One region of the Streptomyces agglomeratus genome, then DNA from elsewhere that is predicted to be linked to it. Evidence: riboswitches for the same ligand, from Rfam matches in the RefSeq annotation. Region 1 holds a riboswitch; each other region holds the start of a gene.

Region 1 (10,364 bases):
ACGTCGCCCCCCTCCTCGTCGATCGCGACGAGCACGTCGTCACGCTCGGCACGCAACTGCGCGGTGAGCGCCGCCAGTTGCGCCGGGGAGGTGATGTTGCGGCCGAAGAGGCCGACCGAGGTCAGACCTTCGCCGACACGCCGCAGCAGCCAGTCGGGGGCGGTGGCGCCTTCGAAACCGGGCTGGAGGACGGCCAGGGCGTCGCGGGTCAGCGTGTCCGTGGGGCTTACGAGTGTCGTCATGGCGGCGTTATCCCTTCACTGCGCCGGCCGTCAGACCTGCGGCCATCTTGCGCTGGACGAGGAGGAAGAGGATCACGATGGGGACGGCCATCATCGTGGCGCCGGCCATCATCGGGGCGTACTCGGTGCCGTTCTTGGTGGTGAAGTTGCCGAGCCAGACGGTGGCGGTCTGGTTCTGCTGGCTCATCAGCATCAGCGCGTACAGGTACTCGTTCCACGCCTGGATGAATCCGTAGACGGACGTGGCGACCATCCCGGGGGCCAGCAGCGGGAAGACGACCCGGACGAAGGCGCCGGTGCGCGTGCAGCCGTCGACCATGGCCGCCTCTTCCAGCTCCTTCGGGATGTTCACGATGAAGCCGCGCAGCGTCCACACGGTGAAGGGGAGGACGAAGGTCAGATACGTGACGATCAGGCCGGTGAGCTTGTCGTACTGACCCAGCTCGTTCAGGAGCAGGAAGACCGGGATGATCATGGCGACCAGCGGCACCATCTGGACCGCGAGGATGCCCACGATCACGATCTTGCGGCCCCGGAAGGCGAACCGGGAGATGGCGAGCGCGGCGAGCATGCCCAGCACGATGCCGATGAGGACCACGACGGACGAGACGGCAAGGCTGCGCCCGACCGGACCCCAGAAGTCGGCGACGTCGAACGCCCGCCGGAAGTTCTCCAGGGTGAACGGCCTCGGGAAGAACTGCGGGTCGGGGTCGATCGCGTCCTTGGCGGGCTTGAACGCCGTGTTGAGCATCCAGTAGACCGGGAAGCCCATGACGACGAAGACCAGCAGGCCGACGGCGTTCCAGCCGGCCTTGCCCTTCCTGCCCCTGCGGGAACGGCTCTTGGGGCGCTGGACGGCAGCGGGAGCCGCGGTGGTCGAGGTCACTCCACCTCTCCGATCTTGAGCATCTGACGCATGTAGACGGCGACCACACCCAGCAGCAGGAGCACGGTGACCAGGGCGATGGCGGAGCCGCCCGAGTAGTCGTTGACGACGAACGCCTTCTGGTACGAGTACGTGGTGAGCAGCTGGAACTCGGCTTCGGGGTTGCCGCCGCGCATCACGAAGACCTGCGGGAAGACGCCCATGTCCCAGATCACCGAGAGGGTGGTCAGCATGACGATGATGGGCTTGAGGATCGGCAGGGTGACCCAGCGGAAGACGCCCCACGCACCGGCGCCGTCGAGCCGGGCGGCCTCTTCCATCTCCTTGGGGACCTGGGTGAGACCGGCGCTCAGGGTGATGACCACGAAGGGCACCGCGCCCCACACGACCAGCAGCGTGATCACGGCGAGTCCCTGCGTGCCGCTGGCGAACCAATTGTGGCCGGCCATCTCGACCCCTGGCAGCTTGCTCAGCAGCCAGTTGAGTACGCCGTAATCAGTGTCGAAGATCCACTTGAAGATGGCGGTGGCCACGATGATGGGCATGCCCCAGCTCGCCACCAGGGCGATGCTGATGAGCGCCTTCACCCAGCCGGACACCCGCTGCATGAGCAGGGCGATCAGCATGCCGAGCACCATCGTGAGGACGACCGCGCCGGCCGTGAAGACGACGGTGCGTACGACGACCGCCCAGAACTCGCCGTCCCCCAGGATGGCGCTGAAGTTCTTGAACCCCACCCACTCGGCGTCCTTGAAGCCCCACAGCTCCGACTTGCCGAAGCTCTGGAAAGAGAGCGTGACCAGCCGTACCAGCGGATAGCCCATGACGAGCAGGATGATCAGCAGGCAGGGGGCGAGCAGCGCCCACGGCACGGCGGCGCTGCCGGCTGTCCGCTTTCTGACAGTCTTTCCGGTCCCTGTGGACCCCCCGGGAAGTCCCGCCCCGTTCCGTGGTGATGGCGACGGCCGCGTCGGCGGCACCTTGGCGGTGGTTGTCTCTGCGGCACTCATCGCGCGCTCCTCACAGCTCCCTCTCCGTACTGCGGGCGGGCAGGGCCCCGCCGGAAGCGGCGAGGCCCTGCCCGCTCAGGTCACTTGGTGTTGATGACCTTGTCGATCTCGGCGTCGGCGGCCTTCGCGGCGGCCTCGACCGACTTCTTGCCGGTGCCGATCTCCTTGAGCATGGTCTGGAGGATCTTGGCCTTCTCGACCTGGCCCCAGCCGGGAGCGGTGGGAACGAACCAGCTGGACGCGGCGGCGGTGGCCGGGACAGCGGTCGCCGGGTCGGACTTCAGGGGCTCCAAGTCCGACTTGTTGTTGGGGAGGTTGCCCTTCGCGACGAGGCCCTTCTGGCCCTCGGCGCCGGTGAACGCGTTGATCCACTCACCCGCGACGGCCTGAGCGTCGGACTTGACCGGAACGGCCAGGTCCGAGCCGCCGAGGAAGACCGGGAGGTTCTTGCCGGACGGGCCGGGCATCACGAAGTTCTCGATCTTGTCGGCCAGCTTGCCGACCTTGTCGTTCTTCGGGTCGGCGGCGGTCCCGCCCTCCCAGGCGGCGGCGAACATCGTCGCGGCCTTGCCCTGGCCGAAGACGATCGGGCGGTCGGCCTCGTCCTTGGTCTTGTCGGCGTGCATGTACGCGTCGAGGACCTTCTTGTACTCACCCAGGCCCTTGAGGGACTCCGGCGAGGACAGGTTGGACTTCCACTGGTCGCCGCTCTGTTCGGCGATGGAGCCGCCGGCGTCGTAGACGAACGACATGGCCGCGTACCAGTCGGGCGACGGCTGGTACCAGGCGCTGAACTTGTCGCCCTTCTTCTTCTGGATCTTGTCCAGGGCGGAGGTGAGCTCCTTGTACGTCTTCGGCGTGGCCTTGACGCCGGCCTCGGCGGCGATGTCCTTGCGCCAGGTGCCGACACGGCCACCGGCGTAGTACGGCACACCGTAGGTCTTGCCCTCGTACGTGACGGACAGCTTGAGGCCGTCCAGCCACTCGTCCGACTTCTCGAACTTCGACGGGTCGATCTCGGCGAACGCGCCGGTGGCCATGTAGCCGACCATCTCGGAGTTGCCCATCTCGACCACGTCCGGAGCCTTGTCCGTGGCGAGTACGGCGTCGAGCTTGGCGTTCTTGTCCGGCCAGCCGTAGTACTCGTGCTTGATCTTGATGCCCGGGTACTTCTTGACGATCGCGTCGTCGGCCGCCTTGACCAGCTCGGGCCAGTTGTTCTGGGCGTCGACCGTGAGCCAGACGGTGAGCTCCTTGGGCTTCGCCTTGTCGCCGCCGCCCGTGCTCTCCGAGCCGCCACATGCGGCAATGCTGACCATCATGCCCGCGACGCCTATCGCCGCGATGAGCTTGCGCTTCACGCCACCCTCCTCAGGATGCCTGCAACCCCCCTGCCCACCGCGAAGACTTACGACAAGTACTGCCCGGGGGTGGGACCTTGGTCTTTAATGGTTTAGACCAGTACCGGGAGCTTGGCCTAGACCTTTAGGGGTGTCAAGGGTGTATAAGAAGGGCTCTCGCGTCCGTTATCGGACCGACACCTGAGCAAGGGCGACGACCTTCGACAAGGCCGTGCCACCATGTGAGCCGCGACAGTCGGAGGAGCCGGTGACGGCAGCAGCACAGAAGTCGGGAAGGCGGGTCATGGCCACGGACGGGGGCGGCACGGAGGCCGAGGGCACGGCGGCGGCGGCGACGCGCACCGCGCGCGTGCCCAAGTACTACCGGCTCAAGCGGCATTTGCTGGATATGACGGAGACCCTGCCGCCCGGTACCCCGGTACCGCCGGAGCGGACTCTGGCCGCCGAGTTCGACACCTCTCGTACGACGGTGCGCCAGGCGCTCCAGGAGCTGGTGGTCGAGGGCCGGCTGGAGAGGATCCAGGGCAAGGGCACGTTCGTGGCCAAGCCCAAGGTCTCGCAGGCGCTGCAACTCACCTCGTACACGGAGGACATGCGGGCACAGGGCCTGGAGCCCACCTCCCAGCTCCTGGACATCGGTTACGTCACCGCCGACGACACGCTCGCCGGGCTGCTCGACATCTCGCCGGGCGGCCGGGTCCTGCGGATCGAGCGGCTGCGGCTGGCGAGCGGCGAGCCGATGGCGATCGAGACGACCCACCTGTCGGCGAAGCGCTTCCCGGCGCTGCGCCGCTCGCTCGTGAAGTACACCTCGCTCTACACGGCGCTGGCGGAGGTGTACGACGTACGGCTGGCCGAGGCCGAGGAGACGATCGAGACGTCGCTGGCCACCCCGCGCGAGGCCGGGCTGCTCGGTACGGACGTGGGCCTGCCGATGCTGATGCTGTCCCGGCACTCGATCGACGGCAACGGCGAGCCGGTGGAGTGGGTGCGCTCGGTCTACCGCGGCGACCGCTACAAGTTCGTGGCGAACCTGAAGCGGCCGACGGAATGACGGACTGACGCGACGGCACTCCCAGCGCGGCCGGGGGTCCGGGGGTCGCTCCCGGGACAGCACGGCGTGGCGAACCTGAAGCGGCCGACGGAATGACGCGGGCCTGACACGAAGGAGCTCCGGTACGGCCCTGACCTGCAATGGTCGGGCCGTGTCCGTACCGATATGCGGACAGGGGGTTACGGACGACGGTCACAGCACCTAGATTTCGCGCACGTTACGAGAAAGATCGCGCGAGGGGACGGATCGTCATGCCGGAGCCGCAGTCGACAACGCCAGCCCAGGGAAAAGGGGCCCTGTCCCCGAAGTCCATAGCCATCTGGGCCTCGGTGGCCCTGGTGGGCGCCATCGCCTGGGCCGTACTCGCCCTCTCGCGCGGTGAAGAGGTCTCCGCCGCCTGGATGCTGGCGGCGGCCCTCGGCTCGTACGCCATCGCGTACCGCTTCTACTCGCGCTTCATCGCCCACCGCGTCCTGAAGGTCGACAAGAACCGGGCCACACCCGCCGAGCGGCTCGACAACGGTGTCGACTTCCACCCCACCGACCGCCGCGTCCTGTTCGGCCACCACTTCGCCGCCATCGCGGGCGCGGGTCCGCTGGTCGGTCCCGTACTGGCCGCGCAGATGGGCTACCTGCCCGGCACGATCTGGATCATCGTCGGCGTCATCCTCGCCGGCGCCGTCCAGGACATGGTGACGCTCTTCTTCTCCACCCGGCGCGACGGCCGCTCGCTCGGCCAGATGGCGCGGGACGAGATAGGACCGTTCGGCGGCGCGGCCGCCCTGGTCGCCGTCTTCGCCATCATGATCATCCTGCTGGCGGTGCTCGCCCTGGTGATCGTGAACGCGCTCGCGCACTCGCCGTGGGGCGTCTTCTCCATCGGCATGACCATCCCGATCGCCCTGTTCATGGGCGTCTACCTGCGCGTCCTGCGTCCCGGCCGGGTCAGCGAGGTCTCCGTCATCGGCGTCGCGCTGCTGCTGCTCGCGATCGTCTCGGGCGGCTGGGTCGCGGAGTCCTCGTGGGCGGACACCTTCACGCTGGAGCCGGGCACGCTCGTCATCTGGATGATCGTGTACGGCTTCCTCGCCTCGGTCCTCCCGGTGTGGCTGCTGCTGGCGCCGCGCGACTACCTCTCCACCTTCATGAAGGTCGGCACGATCGGGCTGCTCGCCCTCGGCGTCTTCATAGCGCTGCCGACGATGAAGATGCCCGCCGTCACCGACTTCGCGACCAGCGGCACCGGGCCGGTCTTCGCCGGCTCGATGTTCCCGTTCGTCTTCATCACCATCGCCTGCGGCGCGCTCTCCGGCTTCCACTCCCTGGTCTCCTCCGGCACCACGCCGAAGATGGTCCAGAAGGAGACACAGATCCGGATGATCGGCTACGGCGCGATGCTGACCGAGTCGTTCGTCGCGGTGATGGCCATGATCACGGCCTGCATCATCGATCCCGGCCTGTACTTCGCCATCAACTCCCCCGTCGGCGTCGTCGGGGACAGCGTCCAGGCGGCGTCCGAGGCGGTGACGAACCTCGGCTTCTCCATCTCGCCCGAGGCGCTGGCCCAGGCCGCGAAGGACGTCGAGGAGCAGAGCCTGCTCTCGCGCACGGGTGGCGCGCCGACCTTCGCGCTCGGCATGTCGGAGATCTTCTCGGCCGTCGTCGGCGGTACCGCGATGAAGGCTTTCTGGTACCACTTCGCAATCATGTTCGAGGCGCTGTTCATCCTCACCACGGTGGACGCGGGCACGCGCGTCGGACGCTTCATGCTCCAGGACATGCTGGGCAACGTCTACAAGCCGTTCCGCCAGGTCAGCTGGAAGCCCGGTGTCTGGTTCGCCAGCGCGGTCGTCGTCGGCGGCTGGGGCTACTTCCTGTGGGTCGGCGTGCACGACCCGCTGGGCGGCATCAACCAGCTCTTCCCGCTGTTCGGCATCGCGAACCAGCTGCTGGCCGCCGTCGCCCTCGCCGTCTGCACCACGCTGCTCGTGAAGTCCGGCCGCCTGAAGTGGGCGTGGGTCACCGCGGTGCCGCTCGCCTGGGACGTGGCGGTCACGCTCACCGCGAGCTGGCAGAAGATCTTCTCGGACGACGTGAAGGTCGGCTTCTTCGCCCAGCGCGACAAGTACCAGGCCGGCATCGACGCGGGCCAGGTGCTGCCGCCCGCCAAGAACATGGACCAGATGCACACCGTCGTCACCAACTCGACCGTCGACGGCGTGCTGTGCGCGCTCTTCGCGGTCCTCATCGTGGTGGTGCTCGCGGACGCCGGCCGGGTCTGCCTCAAGGCGATCCGCGACCCCGAGAGCGTCAAGCTCCACGAGGCGCCGTACGTCGAGTCCAAGCTGGTCGCCCCCGCCTCGATCATCGCCACCAAGGAGGAGAAGGCCGAACTGGTCGCCGCCGGCGTCGGCCCGGAGGGCGGCAACCGCAAGGAGACGGCGGCCGCCGGGACGGGGACGCCGGAATGACGCTGACGGACGTTCGGCGGGCGGCGGGCCGGATCCGCTGGTACGTCCGCGAGCTGACCGGCGAGTCGGCGTACGACCGGTACGTCGCCCACGCGCGCTCCTGCGACCCCGGGGCGCCGGTGATGACCCGCCGCCAGTTCGAGCGCAGCCGCACGGACGCCCGCGAGGCGGACCCCCGCGAGGGCTTCCGCTGCTGCTGAACGGTCGCCCACGGGCCGCCGCGCCCCATTCGGGGGTACGGCGGCCCGTCGGCGTCAGCGCACCCACTCCTTCAGGGCTTGGGTCTCCAGGGTGAGTTCGACCGGGCCGGGCAGCGCCACCGGCTTGCCGAACGGGACGGTGTGCGCGTTCTCGTACGAAGGCATCACTGGGCGCGAGTGAGCCGTCGGGGCGCGCGGCCCTTGCGGTACGCCTGCACCTTCAGCCCTTGGTCCGGATGGAGCCACAGCTCGGGACGAGACTGCAAGCAGATGCGCGTCAGCCACTGAATGATTCACCCGTGGTCCCCGTCCGGAACAACCCTGCTCCTCAGCCGCCCGTCGATGAGCTCCAGACGCACGCCCTCGGTCGTGCGGGCGAGTATGCGCGTGGCCTCGTCGAACTCTTCGGGGAGCAGGTGGGGCCGGCCGGCGACAGCTGTCATGGGGCGTACCTCCTTGTGCTCACGACGATAGCGGCGCCCTGTGACAACTGCGGTCCCCTTCCCGCGTGACACAACATGTGGGGGGTGCATCATCCAACCGCCCCCACATGTATGCTCATGCTCGCTGTCGCCGCAGGGGAATCCGGTGTGAATCCGGAACTGTCCCGCAACGGTGTGATCGGTGTGCTTTTGTGCACCCGGGAGTCCGAAGACCTGCCGACGGTGTATCCGGCTCGACCGAACCGGATACCGACACGTCCGGGCCTCGCGGTTGGGCCGGTGGACGCTACGCGGTGTGCCGCCCTCGACGGGTGACGTGTGCCCGTACGCCCCCGCTCCCCCGCCGGCCCCGCGCCGAGCGAGGGAGAGCACCCCTGTGACCATCGCGTCAGCCGATCCGGCCACTGCCACGGAATCGACGGAGCCGTCCGACGGGCCCGGAGCCGGGACCGCACTGCTGCGGACCCTCACCGACCTGACCGCCGACCTCCCCGACACCGACCCGGGCAGAGTCGCCGCGGCCGCCCTGCGCGGCCGCAACGCGGCGTCCGACGCGGCAGAGCTGCGGGGCCTCGCCACCGACGCCGCCGCCGGGCTGATCTCCGAGGACCCGGCGTACTCCCGCCTCGCGGCCCGCCTGCTGACCCGTACGATCCGGGACGAGGCGGCGACGCAGGGCGTCCGTACGTTCTCCGAGTCGGTGTCCGTCGGCCACCGCGAGGGCCTGATCGCCGACCGCACGGCCGACTTCGTGAACGCCCACGCGGCCCGCCTCGACGCGCTGGTCGACCAGGACGCCGACGACCGCTTCGGCTACTTCGGACTGCGCACGGTCTACAGCCGCTACCTCCTGCGCCACCCCATCACCCGTCAGGTCATCGAGACCCCGCAGCACTTCATGCTGCGCGTGGCGTCCGGCCTCGCCAAGGACGACTCCCCCCCGGCCGCCGACGAGGTCGCCGCGCTGTACCGCCTGATGAGCCGCCTGGACTACCTGCCGTCGTCGCCGACGCTGTTCAACTCCGGTACGCGCCACCCGCAGATGTCGTCCTGCTACCTGCTGGACTCGCCGCTCGACGAGCTCGACTCGATCTACGGCCGCTACCACGAGGTCGCGCGCCTCTCCAAGCACGCCGGCGGCATCGGCCTCTCGTACTCCCGCATCCGCGCCCGCGGCTCCCTGATCCGCGGCACCAACGGTCACTCGAACGGCATCGTCCCCTTCCTGCGCACCCTCGACTCGTCCGTCGCCGCCGTGAACCAGGGCGGCCGGCGCAAGGGCGCGGCCTGCGTCTACCTGGAGACGTGGCACGCGGACATCGAGGAGTTCCTGGAACTGCGCGACAACACGGGTGAGGAGGCGCGGCGTACGCACAACCTGAACCTCGCGCACTGGATCCCCGACGAGTTCATGCGCCGCGTCGACGCGGACGCCGACTGGTCGCTGTTCTCGCCCTCCGACGTTCCCGAGCTCGTCGACCTGTGGGGCGACGCGTTCGACCAGGCGTACCGCAAGGCGGAGGCCGACGGCCTGGCCCGTACGACCATTCCCGCGCGCCAGCTGTACGGCCGGATGATGCGCACCCTGGCGCAGACCGGGAACGGCTGGATGACGTTCAAGGACGCGTCGAACCGTACGGCGAACCAGACCGCCGAGCCCGGCTCCGTCGTCCACTCCTCGAACCTGTGCACCGAGATCCTGGAGGTCACTGACGACGGCGAGACGGCCGTCTGCAACCTCGGCTCCGTCAACCTCGGTTCGTTCGTTCTCGGGAACGGCGAGATCGACTGGGAGCGGCTGGACGAGACCGTCCGCACGGCCGTCACCTTCCTCGACCGCGTCGTCGACATCAACTTCTACCCGACCGAGCAGGCCGGCCGCTCCAACGCCAAGTGGCGTCCGGTGGGCCTGGGCGCGATGGGTCTCCAGGACGTCTTCTTCAAGCTGCGCCTGCCCTTCGACTCGGCCGAGGCCCGCGACCTGTCCACGCGGATCGCCGAGCGCATCATGCTCGCCGCGTACGAGGCGTCCTGCGACCTCGCCGAGGTCAGCGGCCCGCTCCCGGCCTGGGAGAAGACCCGCGCGGCGCGCGGCGTCCTGCACCCCGACCACTACGGCGTCGAGGTCACCTGGCCGGAGCGGTGGGACGCGCTGCGCGCCCGTATCGCGAAGACCGGCATGCGCAACTCCCTGCTCCTCGCGATCGCGCCGACCGCGACCATCGCGTCCATCGCGGGCGTGTACGAGTGCATCGAGCCGCAGGTCTCCAACCTCTTCAAGCGCGAGACGCTCAGCGGTGAGTTCCTCCAGGTCAACGCGTACCTGGTGGAGGACCTGAAGAAGCTCGGCGTCTGGGACGCCCAGTCCCGCGAGGCGCTGCGCGAGTCCAGCGGCTCGGTGCAGGGCTTCAGCTGGATCCCCGAGGAGGTACGGGCCCTGTACCGCACCGCGTGGGAGATCCCGCAGCGCGGTCTGATCGACATGGCGGCGGCCCGTACGCCGTACCTCGACCAGTCGCAGTCCCTGAACCTCTTCCTGGAGACGCCGACCATCGGGAAGCTCTCCTCGATGTACGCCTACGCGTGGAAGAAGGGGCTGAAGACGACGTACTACCTGCGCTCGCGCCCCGCGACCCGCATCGCCCGCGCGGCCGGCTCCGGCGCGGCTGCCGCGGCCCCCATCCCCGTACAGCAGGC
Region 2 (10,364 bases), 2.2 Mb from region 1:
TGTCCCAGGTGACCCTCAAAGACCGCGTATGACCGGTAAAGACCTTGTTTCACCCTTGCGATCAAGAGGTTGGTCGTAGACCCTATCCTGGAGCCGGTGGCTCCAATGGGGCGGGCGGTTTCGGCAAGTTGGGGGCGAGACCGGCAGCCGGGGGGCTGACGAAGCACAGGGGGGCGGGGGCCCCGTCGTGAAAAGATCCCGGGGCGACATCATGCAACCGGAAGGTTGTCGTCCCATGTCTGAAGGGATGACAGCAGGCCACTCGTGCGCCCGGGATGGTCGAGGGGGACCGCCACCGGGCGAAGACCGACGAACACACGCAGCCAGCATGCGTGCGGGGGGATGACTCATGACGTCGACGCCGACCGGCGCCCGGCACAACAACGACCCTTCCCGGACGGCGCAGCTTCGGATACCCCCGCAGCTGCGGACCGGGGGGTCGCGCATCCGGGCCAAGAAGCCGCTGCCGAGGTACGACTACGAGCACTACAGCCGGCTCGCCGGGCCACTGACCCAGCCCGACCCGGCCAAGCCTTACACCGTGCAGTACCGCTCACTGCTCTCGCAGGAGCCGCACCGCATCCGCGCCGCCCTGCTGCTGTGCGCCGCGCCGCTGCTCTCGCTGGGCCTGTTCGTCTGGCTGATGCAGCCCGAGCACTGGACCGAGCGCGACCCCAACCTCAAGAACGACACGCTGCTGATCCTCGACATCGTCATGCTGGTCTCGATCGGCCTGATCGAGCTCTTCCGCACGATGAACGTCCTGTCGAACGCACACGCGACCCTGGTCGCCCGTGATCCCGTCCCCGTGGTGCCCGAGACCGGCACCCGTGTGGCCTTCCTCACCTCCTTCGTCCCCGGCAAGGAGCCGCTGGAGATGGTGACGAAGACGCTGGAGGCGGCGGTCAAGATCCGCCACCGCGGCCTGATGCACGTATGGCTCCTCGACGAGGGCAACGACCCGGCGGTCAGGGAGGTCTGCGAGCGCCTCGGTGTGCACCACTTCTCCCGCAAGGGCATCGCGAAGTGGAACCAGGCCAAGGGCCCGCACCGCGCCAAGACCAAGCACGGCAACTACAACGCCTGGCTCGACGCGCACGGCGACGCCTACGACTTCTTCGCCTCCGTCGACACCGACCACGTGCCGCTGCCCAACTACCTGGAGCGGATGCTCGGCTACTTCCGCGACCCGGACATCGGCTTCGTCATCGGTCCGCAGGTGTACGGCAACTACGACACCTTCGTCACGAAGGCCGCCGAGTCGCAGCAGTTCCTGTTCCACGCCCTGATCCAGCGCGCGGGCAACCGCTACGGCGCCCCCATGTTCGTCGGCACGTCCAACGCCGTACGCATCAGGGCGCTCAAGCAGATCGGCGGCCTGTACGACTCGATCACCGAGGACATGGCCACCGGCTTCGAGATCCACCGCGCCACGAACCCGGCCACCGGCAGGAAGTGGCGGTCCGTCTACACCCCGGACGTGCTGGCCGTCGGCGAGGGCCCGACCGCGTGGACCGACTTCTTCACCCAGCAGCTGCGCTGGTCGCGCGGTACGTACGAGACGATCCTCAAGCAGTACTGGAGGGGCTACGGCTCGCTGCCCGCAGGCAAGCTCTTCAACTACACAATGATGATCATCTTCTATCCGATGTCCGCCATGAACTGGATTCTGGCGGCCCTCAGCTGCGCGCTCTTCCTGGGCATGGGCGCCTCCGGCGTCCAGATCGACCCGGCGATCTGGATGATGCTGTACGGCAACGCCTCGGCGCTCCAGATCGGCCTCTACATCTGGAACCGCCGCCACAACGTCTCGCCGCACGAGCCCGAAGGCTCCGGCGGCCTGGCCGGCATGGTGATGTCCGCGCTCTCGGCGCCGATCTACGCGCGCTCGCTGATGGACGCCGTGCTGCGCCGCAAGTCCGGCTTCGTGGTGACGCCCAAGGGCGACTCCTCCAGCCCCGACACGCTCTTCGGCACCTTCCGTATCCACCTCTTCTTCATCCTGGTCTTCGGCGGCTCCCTCGGCTCGTCCTTCTTCTTCGGCCACAACCACCCCGCGATGATCACCTGGGCCACGCTCGCCCTGCTGATCACGGCGGCGCCGATCTTCGCCTGGCGCTGGACCATGCGCCAGGAGAAGAAGAACAAGAAGAAGCCGGGCCCGCACGGGTCGCCGCCGAGCCAGTCGCAGCCGCCGGCCGGCCCCCCGCCGGAGACCCACGCGCCTCAGCCCAAGCCCACCTGGGCCGCTTCCGACCAGACCATGCAGATCGCCCTTGGGGGACGTAAGAAATGAAATACCGTCCGAGCCGCCGTGCTCGCCGCCTGGCGATAACGGGTGCGGTGGTGCTCGCTCTGGCGGGGATGAACGGGCCCGCGCTCTACCGCTTCGGCTCGGAGCAGTACCACGACTACAAGATCAACCGGCCCGAGTACAAGGCGGAGAACGGCCACTGGGACTTCCTCGACGTCCCGTCCGAGTTCCGCATCAACACGATCCACGCCGCGCTGCTGCACACCGGCAAGGTGCTGCTCATCGCCGGTTCGGGGAACAACCAGAAGAACTTCGACGCGAAGAAGTTCGAGTCGGTGCTGTGGGACCCGAAGACCGACTCGTACAAGAAGATTCCGACGCCGAAGGACATGTTCTGCGCCGGGCACACCCAGCTGCCCGACGGGAAGCTGCTCGTGGCGGGCGGCACCAAGCGGTACGAGAAGCTCGAAGGTGACGTCACCAGGGCCGGCGGCCTGATGATCGTCCACAACGAGGACCCCGACGCCCCGAAGACGCTGCCCGCGGGCACCATCTTCACGGGCAAGAAGAACGGCAAGACGTACGTCTCCAAGGACCCCGTCCTGGTCGAGAAGGCGAAGAAGATCTTCGACAAGCAGACCGGCCGGTTCCTGCGCACCGAGGCGGGGCTCGGCCGGATCTACGTCGAGGCCAAGGCGTCCGGCAAGAAGTACGAGTCCGGCACCGAGGACAACTACCGGGTCCACGGCCTGACGGGCACCGACGCCAAGAACGTGTACGGGATCGCACAGAAGCTCGCCCTGGACAAGAAGGACTTCCAAGGCATCAGGGACGCCTACGAGTTCGACCCGGTGGCGGAGAAGTACATCACCGTCGACCCGATGAACGAGGCGCGCTGGTACCCGACGCTCACCACGCTGGAGGACGGCAAGGTCCTGTCGCTGTCCGGCCTGGACGAGATCGGGCAGATCGTCCCCGGCAAGGACGAGATCTACGACCCGGCCACGAAGAAGTGGGAGTACACCGGGGTCGTACGGAAGTTCCCGACGTACCCCGCGATCTTCCTGATGAACAACGGCAAGCTCTTCTACTCGGGCTCCAACGCCGGGTACGGGCCGGCGGACGAGGGCCGCGAGCCGGGTGTCTGGGATCTGGAGACCAACACGTTCAAGAAGGTCCCCGGGCTCAGCGACCCGGACATGATGGAGACCTCCGCGACCGTGCGGCTGCCTCCCGCCCAGGACGAGAAGTACATGGTCATCGGCGGCGGCGGGGTCGGCGAGTCGGAGAAGTCCAGCGAGAAGTCACGGCTGGTCGACCTGAAGGACCCGAACCCGCGCTTCAAGGACGGCGACTCGCTCGACCAGGGCACCCGCTACCCCAGCGCGTCCCTGATGCCGGACGACAGTGTCCTGATCACCGGCGGCTCCAACGACTACCGGGGCCGCGGCGGCTCGGACATCCTCCAGGCGCGCCTGTACGACGCCAAGACCGGCAAGTACCGCCGGGTGGCCGACCCGGCCGTGGGGCGCAACTACCACTCGGGCTCGCTGCTGCTGCCCGACGGGCGCGTCATGATCTTCGGGTCGGACTCCCTGTACTCTGACAAGGCCAACACCAGGCCGGGCGTCTTCGAACAGCGCATCGAGATCTACACGCCGCCGTACCTCTTCCGGGACGCGCGGCCGAAGCTGACCGGCGGACCGAAGACGGTCAGGCGCGGCGGTACGGCCACCTTCAAGTCGGCGCACGCCGCGTCGATCAAGGACGCGAAGCTGATGCGGCCCAGCGCCGTCACGCACGTCACAGACGTCGACCAGCGCACGGTGGCGCTGGAGATGAAGAAGACGAAGGGCGGCATCTCGGTCACCGTGCCGAAGAACCGGGCGCTGGTCCCGTCCGGCTACTACATGCTGTTCGTGACGGACGATCAGGGCACGCCGTCCGAGGGCGTCTGGATCGAGGTCCCGTAGGCCGACGGGTACGCGAAGGGGGCCGCCCGGTGTGCCGGGCGGCCCCCTTCGCTTTCCGTGTCGCGTGCGCCGCTACTTCGCGTTGCGGGCCAGTTCGAGCGCGTACTCCTCGTACCACTCGCCGGCCTTCGGGCCGCCCTTGCAGTCGCCGTCGGACTCGCCGGGGCGCTTGATCCACAGGAACGCGTCGACCAGCTCGTCACCGGTCTTGGTGGTCGGCTTCTCACCGAGCGCGCGGCCCGGCGGGTTGCACCAGTTCTCCTCGGGGTCTCCCCCGGTGTACGGACCGTTGCCGTTGCGGCTGGTGTCGATGACGAAGGGCTTGTTGCCCACCTTCGCGGAGAGCTTCCTGCCGAAGTCCTTGCTGACGCGGGTGGTCTGGAAGTTGGAGACGTTCACCGAGAAGCCGTCCGCCTTCGCGATACCCGCCCGCTGGAGCGGCTCGAACAGTGAGTCGGGGGACTTCCAGCCCGCGTTGCCCGCGTCCAGGTACACCTTGGCCTTCGGCTGCTCCTTGAGGCGCTCGACGGCGCCCTTGAGGAGGTCGTACCGCTCCTCGTGGAACTCGTCGGGCGTGCAGCCGTCGACCAGGTGCAGCAGCGCGTCCGGCTCCAGGATCACGGTGGCCGGGCGGTCGCCGATGCCCTTGGCCACCTGGTCGACCCAGGCGCGGTAGGCGTTGCCGTCGGCGGCGCCACCCTTCGAGAACTGCCCGCAGTCGCGGTGCGGGATGTTGTAGAGGACGAGCAGCGCGTCGCGGTCCGCCTTCTCGGCCGCCTCCGTGTACCCCTTGGCCTGGGCCTCGGCGTTCTCGGGACCGATCCACTCGGCGGCCGGCTGCTCGGCGATCTTGCGGATGAGGCCGGCCTTCTCGTCCTCGCCCTTCTTGGCCAACGCAGCGGCCTGCTTGGCAGCGTTTCCTTCCGGGTTGACCCAGTACGGATCGCTCCCCTTCGGCTGCTGCTTCACCGGGTCCGGACTCGTGCCGCCGCCCCCGTCACCGCCGGAGGACGAGCAGCCCGCCAGGAGCAGCGCGGCCCCCACGGCCCCCACCGCGGCCACCCGGACACGCACGCGCCTACGGCCGCTGTAACTGCCGTACATCCACTCCCCCTTGGCTGCACCGAAGATGCACTGAAGACGTACTGAAGATACGAGGACCCCCCGGTCCCTCCCCGGACACATCCGGTCGAAACCATCCTGGCACACCGGGTGCCGCCACGGGAGCGAGGGACAGAGTCCCTGTTGACAGTGCTCAGCCAGGCTGGGACTCTCCGGATGACAACTCCACACACATCGAGGCGACGGTGGACAGGAACCCGGTGCGAACCCGGGACGGTCCCGCCACTGTGACCGTACGCGAGCCCACGGGCCCGTACGGAAGTCAGGAACTGACCCGTCGTCCTCCTGAATTGGGGCGTGGAAACCCCAGAAGGAGGCTCACCGGTATGTCTCTGCACACTGCGCAGCACACCGACACCGCGGCGGTCACGTCCGCCGCGACCACCGCCCGTCACTGGCTGATCATGGCCGCCGCGGCGATCATCGCCCTCGTCGCGCTCTACGCGGTCTTCATGGACAACGGCACCGCCATCGCCGCTACGGGCGACTACCTGCACGAGTTCTCGCACGACGGCAGGCACCTCTTCGGTGCCCCCTGCCACTGATCGGGGGCCGTGCGCACCATGTCAGAACCTGTACTGCCCCTGCTCGGACGCGGGCTGGCGGCGGGCGGGGCAGCCGGCCTTGCCGCCGGCCTGTTCTCCCTGCTCCTCGCCGAGCCCCTGATGGACCGTGCGATCCGCCTCGAAGAGGCACGTTCCGCGGCCGATGAGCACACGCACGGTGCGGCGGCCACGGCCGTCCAGCACCACGAGGAACTGTTCTCCCGCTCCACCCAGCACTTCGGCCTGGTCGTCACGGCGGTCGTGGCGGGCCTCGCGCTGGGCGTCCTGTTCGCCCTCGCCTACGCCCTGGTGCACCGCCGTACGGGCCTCGGTGAGCGGCCGTGGCCGCGCGCCCTGGCCTTCGGCGCGGCCGCCTTCGTGGCGGTCTCGCTGCTGCCGGGACTGCGCTATCCGGCGAACCCGCCGGGGGTCGGCGACTCCGGCACCGTCGCGAGCCGCCAGGCCCTGTGGCTGGCGGCCGTGGTGATCGGCATCCTCGGCATGGTGCTGGCCCGGCAGGTGTACGTACGCCTCGCCGACCGGTCCCTGCCGGTGCGGCAGGTCGCGGTGGCCGTCACGGGGGTCGCGACGCTGGCGGTGCTGTTCGCGCTGCCGGGCAATCCGGACGAGGTCCCGGTGGCGGCGACGCTGCTGTGGGACTTCAGGATGCTGTCGCTGGCCTCGCACGCGGTGCTGTGGGCGGTGTTCGCGGGGGTCTTCGGGGCGCTGGGGCTGCGCGCGGCGACCCGCTCGGTTCCGGCGGCGGAGCCGGTGGCGGCGTAACACCGACCGCACCACCAACCACACCAACCGCACCACCGACCGCACCAACCGCACCGACAACGCCGGGCGTTCAGCCCCGGCCGGCCCCCGTCAGGTACGCCGACACCACGACGTTGGCCGTGTAGGTGCGGGCCTTCTTGTCGTACGTGCCCCCGCAGGTGATCAGGCGCAGTTCCGCCCGGTCGCTCTCGCGGGGGCCGTACACCTTCTGCGGGTCGAAGCGCTCGCGGGTGAAGACCTGGATGTCGTCGATGGTGAACTCCAGGCTCAGACCGCCGGCGCCCGTCACCTTGACCTTCTCGCCGGGACGCGCGGCGCTCAGGCCGTAGAACACGGCCGGCTTGTTCTCGGTGTCGACGTGCCCGACGAGCAGGGCGACTCCCGCCGCGCCCGGCACGCTCCCGCCCCGGAACCAGCCGACCTTCGACGACTGGTGGTACGGCGGCGGATCGACGGCGCCCGACGCGTCGAGACCGCGGGGAACCACCGGGGCCGTGATGCCCAGGGAGGGCACGGCGACGCGCTGCGGCGCCGCGGCGGCCTCTACGGGGGCGTGTGCGGGAGGCAGCGGCACTCCCAGCGGGCGGCCGACAGCGGCCACGTCTCCGGTGGTGGGCGCCGAGCTGCCGCCGGGGCCGTCGGTCACCTCCCGGCCCCACAGCCACAGTCCGAGCAGCAGCACCGCCCACGCGACGCCGGTCAGCAGCCGTCCGCCACCGGCCGGCCGGTCCTCGGCGGACATGTCAGTCCGAGTCCGTACGACGGCGACGGCGCACGCTGCGGTAGGCCACCGCGACCGCCGCCGCGCCCGCCAGCACGAGGCCGATCACGGTGTGCGGCGTTCCGGGCCCGCCCTCCTCGGCCGCGGCGACCTCCGCCGTGCCGCCGCCGCCCGCGTGCACGGGTGCGACGGGGGTCTCGTGGTGCGTCGGGTGGTGGGTGGGCTCGTGGTGGTGGACGACCGTGACGGTGCCGCTGGCCCGGCCGCCGCCCTTGCACTTCACCCAGATCTCGTAGTCCTTGGCCTCGGCGTCGGAACGGATGCGGGCCTCGGCGAACAGGTCGCCGCGGTCGGCCGCCGGGTTGAAGTGCGCGGGTGAGGCGAACGCCTCCGACGTACCGGTGGCCTGCCCGCCCTTGCACACGTCGACCCGCAGATCCACCTCCCCGCCCGGAGCGATGGTGGACGGAGTGACGAGGACCTGGCCCTCGGCCTCGTTGTCGGCATGGGCGGCGGCTGCGGGCGCGATGACCGCGGCAGCCGCCACGCCGGCACAGAGCGCGAGCTGAAGTGAGCGCATAGTGAACCTCCTGGTACTACGAAGATTCACCGGTACGGCCGGTTTCCGCATCTTCAGGAGCGCTTCACTGCTCCGTACGGGCCCCCGGGCGGGAGCGGACCGCTCAGATCCGGTCGACGAGGTCCGCGATCGAATCGACGATCGTCGAGGGGCGGAAGGGGTAGCGGTCGACGTCCGCCGGCCCGGTCAGACCGGTCAGGACGAGAAACGTCTCCATGCCCGCTTCCAGCCCGGCCAGGACGTCCGTGTCCATCCGGTCGCCGATCATCGCGCTGGTCTCGGAGTGGGCGCCGATCGCGTTGAGCCCGGTCCGCATCATCAGCGGGTTGGGCTTGCCCGCGAAGTACGGGTCCTTGCCGGTCGCCTTGGTGATCAGCGCGGCGACGGCGCCGGTGGCCGGCAGCGGGCCCTCCCGGCTCGGGCCGGTCTCGTCGGGGTTGGTGCAGATGAAGCGCGCACCGGCGTTGATGAGCCGGATGGCCTTGGTGAGCGCCTCGAAGCTGTACGTACGGGTCTCGCCCAGGACGACGTAGTCCGGGTCGTGGTCCGTCAGGACGTAACCGATGTCGTGCAGCGCCGTCGTCAGTCCTGCCTCGCCGATGACGTACGCCGTGCCGCCGGGCCGCTGGTCGTCGAGGAAGCGGGCGGTGGCGAGCGCCGAGGTCCAGATGTTCTCGACCGGCACGTCGAGGCCCATCCGGAAGAGGCGGGCGTGCAGGTCGCGGGCGGTGTAGATCGAGTTGTTGGTCAGCACCAGGAAGGGCCTGCCCGACTCGCGGAGCCGCTTGATGAAGGCATCGGCGCCGGGGATGGGCGTTCCCTCGTGGATGAGGACGCCGTCCATGTCGGTCAGCCACGATTCGATCGGCTTGCGCTCTGCCATGTGCCGGACTCCTGCCGTACGCAAAAAAACGCTGGGGGCGCCCGGACCACACCGTCCGGGCGCCCCCACCTTAATCAGGCCGCTGTGATCCTCACCCCGTCGATCACCCAGTACCAGTTGTTGCTGCCGGTGTACCGGAAGCGGAATCCGACGCTGGTGGCGCCGGACGGGACGCTGAAGGTCAGCGTCTGTGGCTGCGAGACGACGTCCGCCGTGTACGACTTCACCGCGACCGGTGTGCCGCCGTTCCAGGAGACGAGGATCTGGGCGCTCTGACTGCCCTCCTGGCGGTAGAAGGTGGTGAAGTCGAGCTTGACGGTGGCCTTGCCGCCCACGGCGTGCGCCGGGGTGACGAGCGTCGAGTCGTACGTACCGGAGAAGCTCTTGTCCGCCCACTCGTCGGAGTCGGCGACCGCGAAGACGCCGCGCGAGCGCACGTTGAGCTCGCGGGACTGGTCGCGCTGGGTCCTGGACCAGAACTCGTCGGTGGCGAAGGACCAGCCGCGCCACTCGGTCGTGCCGCCCGTGCCCATGGCGTTGTTGATGACGGACCATCCGCTGGGCGCGGTGTGCGTGAAGCCGAGGACTCCGGCCGGGATGCCGGTCTCGTCGACCCGCCCGGAGAGCGAGGGGTACAGGGCGTCGAAGGGGTCGGCGGACCGCTCCTGGATGGGCTTGCCGTCCAGGCCCCAGGCCGGGTCGGGGACGATCCCGAGCTGCTTGAAGACGGTGGCGGAGACATCGACGAGCCTGGTGTCGACGGGCCGGGCACCGGCGGCGATCCCGGGGCCCTGGGCGAGGACGAACGTACGGCGCTCCTCGATGGCGCTTCCGCCGTGGCCGCCCGCGTCGGTGTGGCCGTGGTCGGTGGTGACGATGACGGTCCAGCGCTCGGACGCGTACGTCGGGCGGGCCTTGACGGCGGCGAGCAGCCGGCCGACGTAACCGTCCTGCACGTCGATCGCTTCGAGGTACTTCGGGCTCGCGGCTCCCGAGTTGTGGCCGACGATGTCGGTCTGGCCGAAGTAGACGAAGAGGACGTCCGGGTTCTGGTTCCGGATGACCGACTCGGTCTCGGTGGCGATGGCGGCGTCGTGGCCGGTGTAGCCGTCGGCGTCGCCGTCGAGGACGAGCTTGGCGTCGGCGCCGGGGGTGACCGTCCCCTGGGTGTCGAGCGGCTTCCAGTCGACGGCGGCGTACGTGGAGAGGCCGGGGCGGAGCTGGGCCAGGCGGGCGAGGAAGCCGGGGTACTTGGCGTAGTTCTTGCCGGTGAAGGTGTTGTCCTTCACGCCGTGCTTGTCGGGCCAGACTCCGGTGGAGACGGTCGACCAGCCGGGGCCCGAGGAGGTGGCGGCCATGGGGTTGGCGTACAGCAGCGAGGTGCCGTACGTGCCGTTCGCCATGAGGGACTTGAGGTGCGGGGCCCTGGCCGCGTCGATCCTGTCGTGGCGCAGGCCGTCCATACCGATCACGAGCACCTTGTCGGTGCTGGTGCCGTTGGGG
Region 3 (10,364 bases), 2.1 Mb from region 1:
GCGGGCAAGAAGATCGACCTGCGCTTCCGCTACCAGACGGACGGCGGCGCGGGCGGCAAGGGCTTCGCGGCCGACGCGATCACGGTGACCGCCGACGGCAAGCCGCTGTTCACCGACAACGCCGAGGGCGACGACAACGGCTGGACGGCCAAGGGCTTCACGCGCGTCGGTGAGTCCTTCACCAAGGAGTACGACCAGTACTACCTGGCCGAGAACCGCCAGTACGTGTCCTACGACCGGACGCTGAAGGTCGGCCCGTACAACTTCGGGTTCGCCCCCACGCGGCCGAGCTGGGTGGAGCACTACCCGTACCAGAACGGCCTGATGGTCTGGCTGTGGGACACCTCGCAGAAGGACAACAACACCAGCGCCCACCCGGGCAAGGGCCTGATCCTTCCGGTCGACGCGCACGCCAAGCCGCTGAAGTGGGCGGACGGCAAGCTGCTGCGGAACAAGATCCAGTCCTTCGACTCGACCTTCAGCAGGTACCGCACCGACGGCTTCACGCTGCACAGCGCGAACGTGCCGCTGAAGCTCGCGTCGCAGAAGGGCGTCCCGGTCTTCGACGACCGCAAGGGGACGTACTGGTACAAGGAGAACCCGACCGGTGGTGTGGACGTCCCTGACACCAACACCAAGATCTCGATCGTCAGCGAGCCCAAGAGCGGCTCGACGATCACCGTGAAGGTCGGTCCGTCGACCAAGTAGTTCGTAACATCGCAGGTCAGAGCATGAACGGCCGTCGCCCTCTAGCGGGCGGCGGCCGTTCACGTTTAGATGCCTCTTGACCAGCTCTTGTTGACACGACGTCTTATGGGGGATTGATCGGCATGTCCGGTGGAGGTTTCGTACGGCTGCCCGGCGGCAGCGTGGTGGTGGCTCTCACGCTGCCCAGCCCGGAGGCCGAGGGCCGCATGGTCCGCGTCCTGGTCCACTCGGTGAACCGGGCCCGCGCCCTGACCAGGCTGCGGAACCACGGTCTGCGGGCCGTCTACCTGCGGGGCAACGCGCACCCGCCGACGCCGGACGAGATCACCGCCGTACTGCACCACCCGGACGGGCTGCTGTGGCGTACGGCGCCGCAGGAGACGGTGGAGCTCTGGCACCCCATACGGGCGCTGCTCAGACCCGTACGCCCGGCCTAGGAGGCGCGCGGCGGGCCCCCGGGCGGCCGGCTAGACCACCGGCTTCCCGGACAGCTCCACGCCCGCCTCGCGCATCTCCTCCAGCGCCCGCTCCGTCGTCGCCTCGGACACGCCGGCCGTCAGGTCGAGCAGTACGTGCGTGGTGAAGCCCTCGCGGACCGCGTCCAGGGCCGTCGCCCGCACGCAGTGGTCGGTGGCGATGCCGACCACGTCCACCTCGGTGACCCCGCGCGCCCGCAGCCAGTCGGCCAGCCCGACACCGTTCTCGTCGGTGCCCTCGAAGCCGCTGTACGCCGCCGAATGGGCGCCCTTGTCGAAGACCGCGGCGATGGCGCCCGAGGCGACGGCCGGCGCGAAGTTCGGGTGGAAGCCCACGCCCTCCGTACCGGCGACGCAGTGCACCGGCCAGGAGCGGACGTAGTCCGGGGTGGCGGAGAAGTGGTCGCCCGGGTCGACGTGGTGGTCCCGGGTGGCGACCACGTGGCGGTAGCCGGCCGGGGCCTCGCCGATCAGCTCGGTGACGGCGGCGGCGACGTCGGCACCACCCGCCACCGCGAGGCTGCCGCCCTCGCAGAAGTCGTTCTGAACGTCTACGACGATCAAGGCGCGGTGCATGGCGGGGGCCCTTCGGTGGGGATGAGGCGGTGGGGGGTGCGTGTCCTGTTGTGCGGGCGTTGGTTCCGAGAGTAGAGATTCCAACGGCCTTGCGGCAGGGGGCCTTTGGCTGCTAGAGGGTCGGCGACGCCCTCGGCGCCCGCCCTCTGGCTTGCCGCTGCCCGCTCACCCGGCGTTCATGCGTACTCGGTGGGGATCACCGGCTCGCCCCTGGAGAGCTGCACCGCCGACATCGGCAGGGCCCCGCGCGCCGCGATGTGCCGCTCGCGTACGTCGTCCAGCGGCTCGCGCGCCACGACCTCGCCGCCCTTGACCAGCTCGACCTGGAGCTGCCGGCCGGCCAGCTCCGGCGGTACGGGCCCGGTGCCGACGACCTCCGCCTCGGCCACCCCGTGGGCGTCCGCCCGGCGCGCCGCCCACTTGCGCCCGCCGATCGAGGTCTTGCCGCCCGTCGACTTCTTCGCCACCGGCTGGAGCGGCGCCTTCGGGTCCGCCGATGCGGCCCTGGCGACCAGCTTGTAGACCATGGAGCAGGTGGGGTGTCCGCTGCCGGTGACCAGCTGCGTTCCGACGCCGTACGCGTCCACGGGTGCCGCCGCGAGCGAGGCGATGGCGTACTCGTCGAGGTCGCTGGTCACCACGATCCTAGTACGGGTGGCCCCCAGCTCGTCGAGCTGCTGGCGCACCCGGTGCGCGACCAGCAGCAGGTCGCCCGAGTCGATACGGACCGCGCCCAGGTCCGTCCCGGCCACCTCGACGGCGGTACGGACGGCCTCGGCGACGTCGTACGTGTCGACCAGCAGCGTCGTACCGCTGCCGAGCGAGGCGACCTGCGCCTGGAAGGCGTCGCGCTCGCTGTCGTGCAGCAGGGTGAAGGCGTGCGCGCTGGTGCCGACGGTGGGGATGCCGTAGCGGAAGCCGGCCGCGAGGTCCGAGGTGGAGGTGAATCCGCCGACGTACGCCGCGCGGGACGAGGCGACGGCGGACAGCTCGTGCGTACGGCGGGCGCCCATCTCGATCAGCGGCCGGCCGCCCGCGGCGGCGGCCATCCGGGAGGCGGCGGCCGCGATGGCCGAGTCGTGGTTGAGGATCGAGAGGATCACGGTCTCCAGGAGCACGCACTCGGCGAAGCTGCCCTCGACGCGAAGGATCGGCGAGCCCGGGAAGTAGACCTCGCCCTCCGGGTAGCCCCACACGTCGCCCGTGAAGCGGTACGAGGCGAGCCACTCCAGCGTCGGCTCGTCGACGATCGCGTGCTCCCGCAGGAAGCCGAGCACGCCGGCGTCGAACCGGAAGTTCTCCACGGCGTCCATGACCCGCCCGGTGCCCGCCACCACGCCGTACCGGCGCCCCTCGGGCAGCCTGCGGGTGAAGACCTCGAAGACGGAACGCCGGTCGGCGGTACCGGCCCGGAGGGCGGCCTGGAGCATCGTGAACTCGTACTGGTCGGTGAAGAGCGCTGTCGACGGCACATCCACCGGCAGCCCAAGGTCCGCAGTGTTCATGGCAAAGATGCTACCCCCAATCTCGTCAGAGTGACGATTTCTACGTGGCCGTTTGTGCGAGGGTCCCTCCCGGGTGGCACCATGGGACAAGTGAGTACGGCTCCCGCAGAGATCGAACGCCCGGAATCGGCCGAGGAAACCTCCGCCGTCCCCGAACCCGACGTCCCCTGGGTGACGCTGGTCCACAACGACCCCGTCAATCTCATGAGCTATGTCGCGTATGTCTTCCAGACGTACTTCGGCTACTCCAAGGACAAGGCGCACAAGCTGATGCTGGACGTTCACCACAAGGGCCGCGCGGTCGTCTCCAGCGGCAGCCGCGAGGAGATGGAGCGCGACGTGCAGGCGATGCACGGCTACGGACTCTGGGCGACCCTCACGCAGGACCGCGGCTGATGGCCGGGCTCTTCGAGCAGATCCCCGGCGGCGGCGTGGCCGTCGCGCTCGACGAGGTCGAGATCTCGATCCTGCGCAGCCTGGCCGTACAACTGCTCGAACTGGTCGGACCCGGCGACCAGCCGGCGGCGGGCGAGGACCCGCTGGCCGCGCTGTTCGCGCAGGGCCCCAGCGAGGCGCCGTCCGACCCCGCGCTCGCCCGGCTCTTCCCCGACGCGTACGGCGATCCGCAGGCCGATCCCGACGACGCGCACGAGCGCGAGGTGCGCGCCAACTCCGCCGAGTTCCGGCGCTTCACCGAGAACGACCTGCGCGAGCGCAAGCGGGAGGACGCCCTCGCGGTCGTCCGCAGCCTCGACACGCTGGCCACCGGGGGCGAGGGCGGCGCCGTACTCAAGCTCACGGACGACGAGTGCAAGCGCTGGCTCGGCACGCTCAACGATCTGCGGCTGACCATCGGGACGCGCCTGGAGGTCACCGACGAGGACGAGAACGGGGAGCTGTACCGGCTGCCGGACTCCGATCCGCGCAAGCCGATGGTGATGGCGTACCTGTGGCTCGGCGCGCTCCAGGAGAGCCTCGTCGAAACGCTCATGCCCTGAATATGCCCTGACCTGTCCTGACATATCACTCATGGCGTTCGCTCAACGGACACTCAAATCCGGATAACGATCGGATTAACGCCTGGGGTCCCTTTGGGGCTCCAGGCGTTACTTGTCCCATTTTTCCCGTGGTGTGCGCCACATTGGGCGCAGTGGATCACTGTTGCGGGCGTGATAAATCTTCACGACCGCCCGGGGACGCCACCCCTGTCCCCGGGGGCGCTGACGCCGGCTGACCCCGGCACGCAACTCCATTCCACATCCGGGGGCCGAGCCCCTCAAAGGATCGTCACAGTCGATCCGAGCCGTTCAAGGCCGGATCGGCATGGAGAAAGGCGCGACACACCATGACCTCAGTGCAGGTCGACAAGCAGCACGACGGCAGTGAGGCCGAAGGCGCGACATCCGGCGAGGGTTACCAGCGCGGACTCGGGGCCCGTCAGATCCAGATGATCGCGATCGGCGGCGCCATCGGCACCGGCCTCTTCCTCGGCGCGGGCAAGGGCATCTCCATCGCCGGCCCCAGCCTGATCCTGGCCTACGCCATGGCCGGCCTCGTCATCTTCTTCATCATGCGGGCGCTCGGTGAGCTCCTCATGTACCGCCCGGTCTCCGGCTCCTTCTCGGAGTACGCCCGCGAGTTCGTCGGCCCCTTCGCCGGCTTCGTGACCGGCTGGACGTACTGGCTCTTCTGGGTCGTCACCGGCATCACCGAGGTCACCGCGGCCTCCGAGTACATGCAGTACTGGACCAAGGGCACCGACGGCTGGACCGATCAGCCGCAGTGGGTCTTCGCCCTGATCTTCACGGTCCTCCTCTTCTGCGTGAACCTGATCTCCGTCAAGCTCTTCGGTGAGCTGGAGTTCTGGTTCTCGATGATCAAGGTCACCGCGATCGTCGGCATGATCCTCATCTGCGCCGGCATCCTCACCCTCGGCTTCTCCGACGCCGGCGACACCGCCTCGGTCACCATGCTCTGGGACCAGGGCGGCTTCTTCCCCAACGGCATCGGCCAGACGCTGATGACCCTCCAGCTGGTCATGTTCGCCTTCCTCGCCGTCGAGCTGGTCGGCGTCACGGCGGGCGAGGCCAAGGACCCGCAGACGGTCCTGCCCAAGGCCATCAACACCGTCCCGTGGCGCATCGCCGTCTTCTACGTCGGCGCGCTGATCATGATCCTGTCGGTCGTCCCGTGGACCCACTTCCAGCCGGGCGTCTCGCCGTTCGTGGCGGCCTTCGAGAAGATGGGCCTCGGCGTCGGCGCCGCCATCGTCAACTTCGTGGTCCTCACGGCCGCCCTGTCCTCCTGCAACTCGGGCATGTACTCCACCGGCCGCATGCTGCGCGACCTCGCGCTCAACGGCCAGGGCCCGAAGTTCTTCACCAAGCTGACCAAGAACGGCCTGCCCCTCGTGGGCACGTCCTTCTCCGCCGCCCTGATGCTGGTCGGCGTGTGGATCAACTACCAGTGGCCGGGCGAGGCGTTCAACTACGTCGTCTCCTTCGCGACCATCTCCGGCATGTGGGCCTGGATCATGATCCTGGTCAGCCAGATCCGCTACCGGGCCAAGTCCGACCGCGGTGAGCTGCCGAAGTCCTCCTTCCGGGCCCCGGGAGCGCCGTACACGAGCTGGTTCGCCCTGCTCTTCATCGGCATGGTCATCGTGATGATGGGCGTCGACAAGGACGCGCGCATCTCGCTGTACTGCGCGCCGCTGTGGGCGCTGCTGCTGGGCGTGTCCTGGCTGGTGCTGAAGAAGCGCAACAGCGGGCAGGCTGCCGCCGAGCAGAGCTGATCCCAGCATGTGGTCCCGTCCGTACCATCCCTCGGTACGGGCGGGGCCCTTTGCTTATCCTGGGGCCCATGCTGACCCTTTCCCAGGCCCTGTACGACCAGATCGTCGCGCACGCCCGCGCCGACCACCCCGACGAGGCGTGCGGCGTGGTCGCGGGACCGGCCGGGTCCGGGCGCCCCGAGCGCTTCATCCCGATGCTGAACGCCGCCCGCTCGCCCACGTTCTACGAGTTCGACTCCTCGGACCTGTTCAAGCTCTACCGCGAGATGGACGACCGGGACGAAGAGCCCGTGATCATCTACCACTCGCACACGGCGACCGAGGCGTACCCGTCCCGCACGGACATCAGCTACGCGAACGAGCCCGGCGCGCACTACGTCCTGGTCTCCACCGCCGACACCGACGACGCGGGCCCCTTCCAGTTCCGCTCGTTCCGCATCGTGGACGGCGTGATCACGGAGGAAGAGGTCAAGGTCGAGGCGTAGCCCGGCCCCGCCACTGCGCCGTAAGGCTCCGGCCCGAATGATCTCCACACGGGACGCAGTGACAGACTGTGCACGACCCGGGCGGCAGGACCCAGGAAGCCGGTGCGAATCCGGCACGGTCCCGCCACTGTGACCAGTCATGACGACCGCCACGGCCATCGCCATGCCTGGAAGCCAGGAACTGACCTGCCGCCTTCCGCACCACCGACCAGGGGACGAGGAAATCCCCCGGAGGAGGCACCACCGTGTCCGGCCGTACCTGGCTTTCCCGCCGCGCGCTCCCCGCCGTCGCCGCAACCGCCGCCGCCCTGCTCCCCCTCACCGCCTGCACCACGGCGGACGACGCACCGGAGACCGCCGCGAAAGCGGCCCCCCGCTTCCCGTACACCGTCACCAACTGCGGCGTGAAGACGACCTACAAGGCACCGCCCACCCGCGTCGTCACCATGAACCAGCACGTCACCGAGGTCATGCTGGAGCTCGGCCTCGCCAAGTCCCTGGTCGGCACCGCCTACCTCGACGACAAGGTGCTCCCCAAGTACGAGAAGCAGTACGAGGCCACCCCCGTGCTCGCCAAGGAGTACCCCTCGTACGAGAAGCTCCTCGCCGCCAACCCCGACTTCGTGTACGGCGGTTACGCCTCCGCCTTCTCGCCCGGCGACGGCCGCAGCCGCGACACGCTGAAGAAGTCCGGCATCGACTCCCGCCTGAACACGGAGTACTGCGCCGACGGCAAGACCTCGATGGAAGCCCTCTACCAGGAGATCCGCGAGGTCGGCCGCACCTTCGGCGTCGCCGGCCGCGCCGAGCGCTGGATCGACGAGGCCAAGGCGGTGAACGCCGCCACCGAGAAGAAGCTCGCCGGCGTCGACCCGGTCTCCGTCTTCGTCTACGACGGCGGCGACAAGACCGCCTCCACCGTCGGCGGAGCGGGCATCGGCCACGAGATGGTCGGACGCGCGGGCGGCGAGAACGTCTTCGCCGACCTCCCCAAGCCCTTCGCCGACGCCTCCTGGGAGACCGTCGTCGACCGCCGGCCCGAGGCCATCGTCATCCTCGACTACGGCAGCACCACCGTCGCCCAGAAGAAACAGCGCCTCCTCGACGACCCGGCCCTCGCCGACGTCCCCGCCGTCAAGAACAAGCGCTTCGCCGTCCTGCCCCTGTCCGACATGGTCCTCGGCGTACGTGCCCCGGCCGCCGTCGACAAGCTCGCCCGCCAACTCCACCCCGAGCTGAAGAAGTAGCGGGCACGGACGTGAGCTGCGAGACCCCCGCCGCCCGCGGGCGGCTGCGCTACACCCTCCTCGTCGCCGCGCTCGCCGCCCTCCTCGCGGCAGCGGCGGTCGCGGGACTCGCCCTCGGCTCGGTACGCATCCCCGCCCCGCAGGTCCTGGAGATCGTCACCGGCGCCGCCGACGCGGGCCCGTACCGCACGATCGTCCTCGACGTACGGCTGCCCCGCGTCCTGCTCGGCGCCGTCGTCGGCGCCGGGCTCGCGGTCATCGGCACCGTCCTCCAGGCCCTCGTACGCAACCCGCTCGCCGACCCCTTCCTCCTCGGCGTCTCCTCCGGCGCCTCCGTCGGCGCGGTCGGCGTCATCGTCCTGGGGATCGGCGCCGGCCTCGCCACCACCGTCACCGTCCCGCTCGCCGGCTTCGCGGGCGCGCTCGCCTCGCTCGTCCTCGTCCACGCGCTCGCGCGCGGCGGCGGCGCCATGACCACCGGACGCCTCCTCCTCGCCGGAGTGGCCGTCTCCTACATCCTGTCCGCCCTGACCAGCCTGCTGATGGTCACCTCCGCGCGCGCCGACCACCTCAAGGAAATCCTCTACTGGACCCTCGGCGGCCTCGGCAGCGCCCGCTGGGACATGCTCGCGCTCCCCACGACCGTCCTCGCGCTCGGCACAGCCCTCCTCGTCACCCTCGCCCGGCCGCTCGACCTGCTCCTGGCCGGCGAGGAGGGCGCCACCGTCCTCGGCCTCGACACCGGCCGCTTCCGCGCCGCCGTGTTCGTCCTGGCCTCGCTCCTCACCGGCGTACTCGTCGCCTTCAGCGGCGCGATCGGCTTCGTCGGCCTGATGGTCCCGCACGCCGCCCGCATGGCCGTCGGCGCCGGACACCGCCGGCTGCTGCCCGTCGCCGCGCTCGGCGGCGCGGCCTTCCTCGTCCTGGCCGACCTGGCCGCCCGTACGGTCGCCGCACCCCAGGACATCCCCGTCGGCGTACTCACCGCGCTCACCGGCGGCCCCTTCTTCCTGTGGCTGCTGCGCCGCCGGGCGTACGGCACGACCGAAGGAGCCCCCGCATGACGACCCTCACCGCCGAAGGGCTCTCGTACGGCATCGGGGGCCGCCACCTCGTCGACGACGTCACCCTGACCGCCGCCGACGGCGAGACCGTCGGGCTCGTCGGCCCCAACGGCAGCGGCAAGACGACCCTCCTGCGCTGCGTGTACGGAACCCTGCGCCCCACCCACGGCCGCGTCCTCCTCGACGGCGACGACCTGCACGCCATGAGCCCCAAGACCCGCGCCCGGCGCATCGCGACCGTCCCCCAGGACGGCGGACAGGGCGGCTTCGAACTGACCGTCCGGGAGGTCGTCGCCATGGGCCGCTCCCCGCACAAGCGCTTCTGGGAACAGGACACGGCCGCCGACGACACCCTCGTACGGGACGCCCTCGCCCGCGTCGGCATCGCGGACCTCGCGGCGCGCGCCTTCCCGTCCCTGTCCGGCGGCGAACGCCAGCGGGCACTGACGGCGCGCGCCCTCGTCCAGCAGCCGTCCCTCGTCGTACTCGACGAGCCGACCAACCACCTGGACATCCGCTACCAGCTGGAGATCCTCAGCCTGGTCCGCGACCTGGGCACGACCAACCTGCTCGCCCTGCACGACCTGAACCTCGCGGCGTACTACTGCGACCGCATCTACGTCCTGGACGGCGGCCGGGTCGTCACGTCCGGCACCCCCGAAGAGGTCCTCACCACCGACCTCCTGCACACCGTCTACGGGGTGTCCGCCGAGGTCAGCATCCATCCGACGACCGGCTCGCCGACCGTCGTCTATCTACCGGTGTCCAAGTGACGAGCACATTTCGCCCACAATGTGAGATCACATACCGGCAAGTGGGCCGGGAATCTATACGATGACCGCATGGTTCCCCACGACGTGAGTGAGACGACGCCGAGCACCGTGCTGCTCGTGGCGCGCCTGCACGTCGACCTGTGCCGGCTCGCCAGCGCAATCTGTACGGCCCGAACGGCCTGAGCCGCGGGCCGTCCGGCACACGTACACGCACACGCTTGCCCCTGCGCGGGGGACGAACTGCCGCGCGCCTTTCACGCCACCCTCCTGACAGGAGTCGAAAGCCATGGCCATCGAGGTCCGCATCCCGACCATCCTCCGCACCTACACCGACGGCGCCAAGGCCGTCGAGGGCAACGGCGACACCCTCGCCGACCTCTTCACGGACCTGGAATCGCGCCACGCCGGCATCCAGGAGCGCATCGTCGACGGCGGCCAGCTGCGCCGCTTCGTGAACGTCTACCTCAACGACGAGGACGTCCGCTTCCTCGACGGCATCTCCACCAAGCTCGCCGACGGCGACAGCGTCACCATCCTCCCGGCCGTCGCCGGCGGCATGGTCTGATGCGGTACGACTCCCCGCTGGCGGCGGTCGGCAACACGCCGCTCGTCCGCCTCCCGAGGCTGTCCCCGTCGGAAGACGTCCGCATCTGGGCCAAGCTGGAGGACCGCAACCCCACCGGCTCGATCAAGGACCGCCCCGCGCTCCACATGGTCGAACAGGCGGAGAAGGACG

Evidence for each region. A riboswitch is a leader RNA that binds a small molecule or an ion and turns the genes downstream of it on or off. The one in region 1 is predicted to bind cobalamin.
Region 2: linked by a shared signal. The riboswitch ahead of AS594_RS21865 (CbtB domain-containing protein) and the one ahead of AS594_RS11975 (ribonucleoside-diphosphate reductase subunit alpha) in region 1 are both predicted to bind cobalamin.
Region 3: linked by a shared signal. The riboswitch ahead of AS594_RS21560 (ABC transporter substrate-binding protein) and the one ahead of AS594_RS11975 (ribonucleoside-diphosphate reductase subunit alpha) in region 1 are both predicted to bind cobalamin.

The regions. Positions count from the first base shown of each region.
Region 1 is NZ_MEHJ01000001.1:2,848,077-2,858,440, forward strand. It holds gene AS594_RS11935 (glycoside hydrolase family 3 protein) at 1-242, opposite strand, end outside; gene AS594_RS11940 (carbohydrate ABC transporter permease) at 250-1,128, opposite strand; gene AS594_RS11945 (carbohydrate ABC transporter permease) at 1,125-2,138, opposite strand; gene AS594_RS11950 (extracellular solute-binding protein) at 2,219-3,499, opposite strand; gene AS594_RS11955 (GntR family transcriptional regulator) at 3,783-4,553, shown strand; gene AS594_RS11960 (carbon starvation CstA family protein) at 4,805-7,024, shown strand; gene AS594_RS11965 (YbdD/YjiX family protein) at 7,021-7,224, shown strand; gene AS594_RS47560 (hypothetical protein) at 7,518-7,667, opposite strand; cobalamin riboswitch at 7,779-7,902, shown strand; partial or broken gene AS594_RS11975 (ribonucleoside-diphosphate reductase subunit alpha) at 8,044-10,364, shown strand, end outside.
Region 2 is NZ_MEHJ01000001.1:5,020,477-5,030,840, reverse strand. It holds gene AS594_RS21880 (glycosyltransferase family 2 protein) at 350-2,296, shown strand; gene glxA (radical copper oxidase GlxA) at 2,293-4,227, shown strand; gene AS594_RS21870 (glycoside hydrolase family 6 protein) at 4,300-5,331, opposite strand; cobalamin riboswitch at 5,476-5,641, shown strand; gene AS594_RS21865 (CbtB domain-containing protein) at 5,676-5,894, shown strand; gene AS594_RS21860 (CbtA family protein) at 5,913-6,677, shown strand; gene AS594_RS21855 (class F sortase) at 6,748-7,419, opposite strand; gene AS594_RS21850 (hypothetical protein) at 7,421-7,978, opposite strand; gene AS594_RS21845 (HAD-IIA family hydrolase) at 8,082-8,861, opposite strand; gene AS594_RS21840 (alkaline phosphatase family protein) at 8,936-10,364, opposite strand, start outside.
Region 3 is NZ_MEHJ01000001.1:4,948,043-4,958,406, forward strand. It holds gene AS594_RS21520 (immune inhibitor A domain-containing protein) at 1-708, shown strand, start outside; gene AS594_RS21525 (hypothetical protein) at 831-1,145, shown strand; gene AS594_RS21530 (isochorismatase family protein) at 1,176-1,760, opposite strand; gene AS594_RS21535 (nicotinate phosphoribosyltransferase) at 1,937-3,265, opposite strand; gene clpS (ATP-dependent Clp protease adapter ClpS) at 3,347-3,661, shown strand; gene AS594_RS21545 (DUF2017 domain-containing protein) at 3,661-4,263, shown strand; gene AS594_RS21550 (amino acid permease) at 4,611-6,059, shown strand; gene AS594_RS21555 (M67 family metallopeptidase) at 6,128-6,544, shown strand; cobalamin riboswitch at 6,614-6,748, shown strand; gene AS594_RS21560 (ABC transporter substrate-binding protein) at 6,853-7,791, shown strand; gene AS594_RS21565 (FecCD family ABC transporter permease) at 7,803-8,855, shown strand; gene AS594_RS21570 (ABC transporter ATP-binding protein) at 8,852-9,628, shown strand; gene AS594_RS47590 (putative leader peptide) at 9,698-9,811, shown strand; gene AS594_RS21575 (MoaD/ThiS family protein) at 9,915-10,193, shown strand; gene AS594_RS21580 (PLP-dependent cysteine synthase family protein) at 10,193-10,364, shown strand, end outside.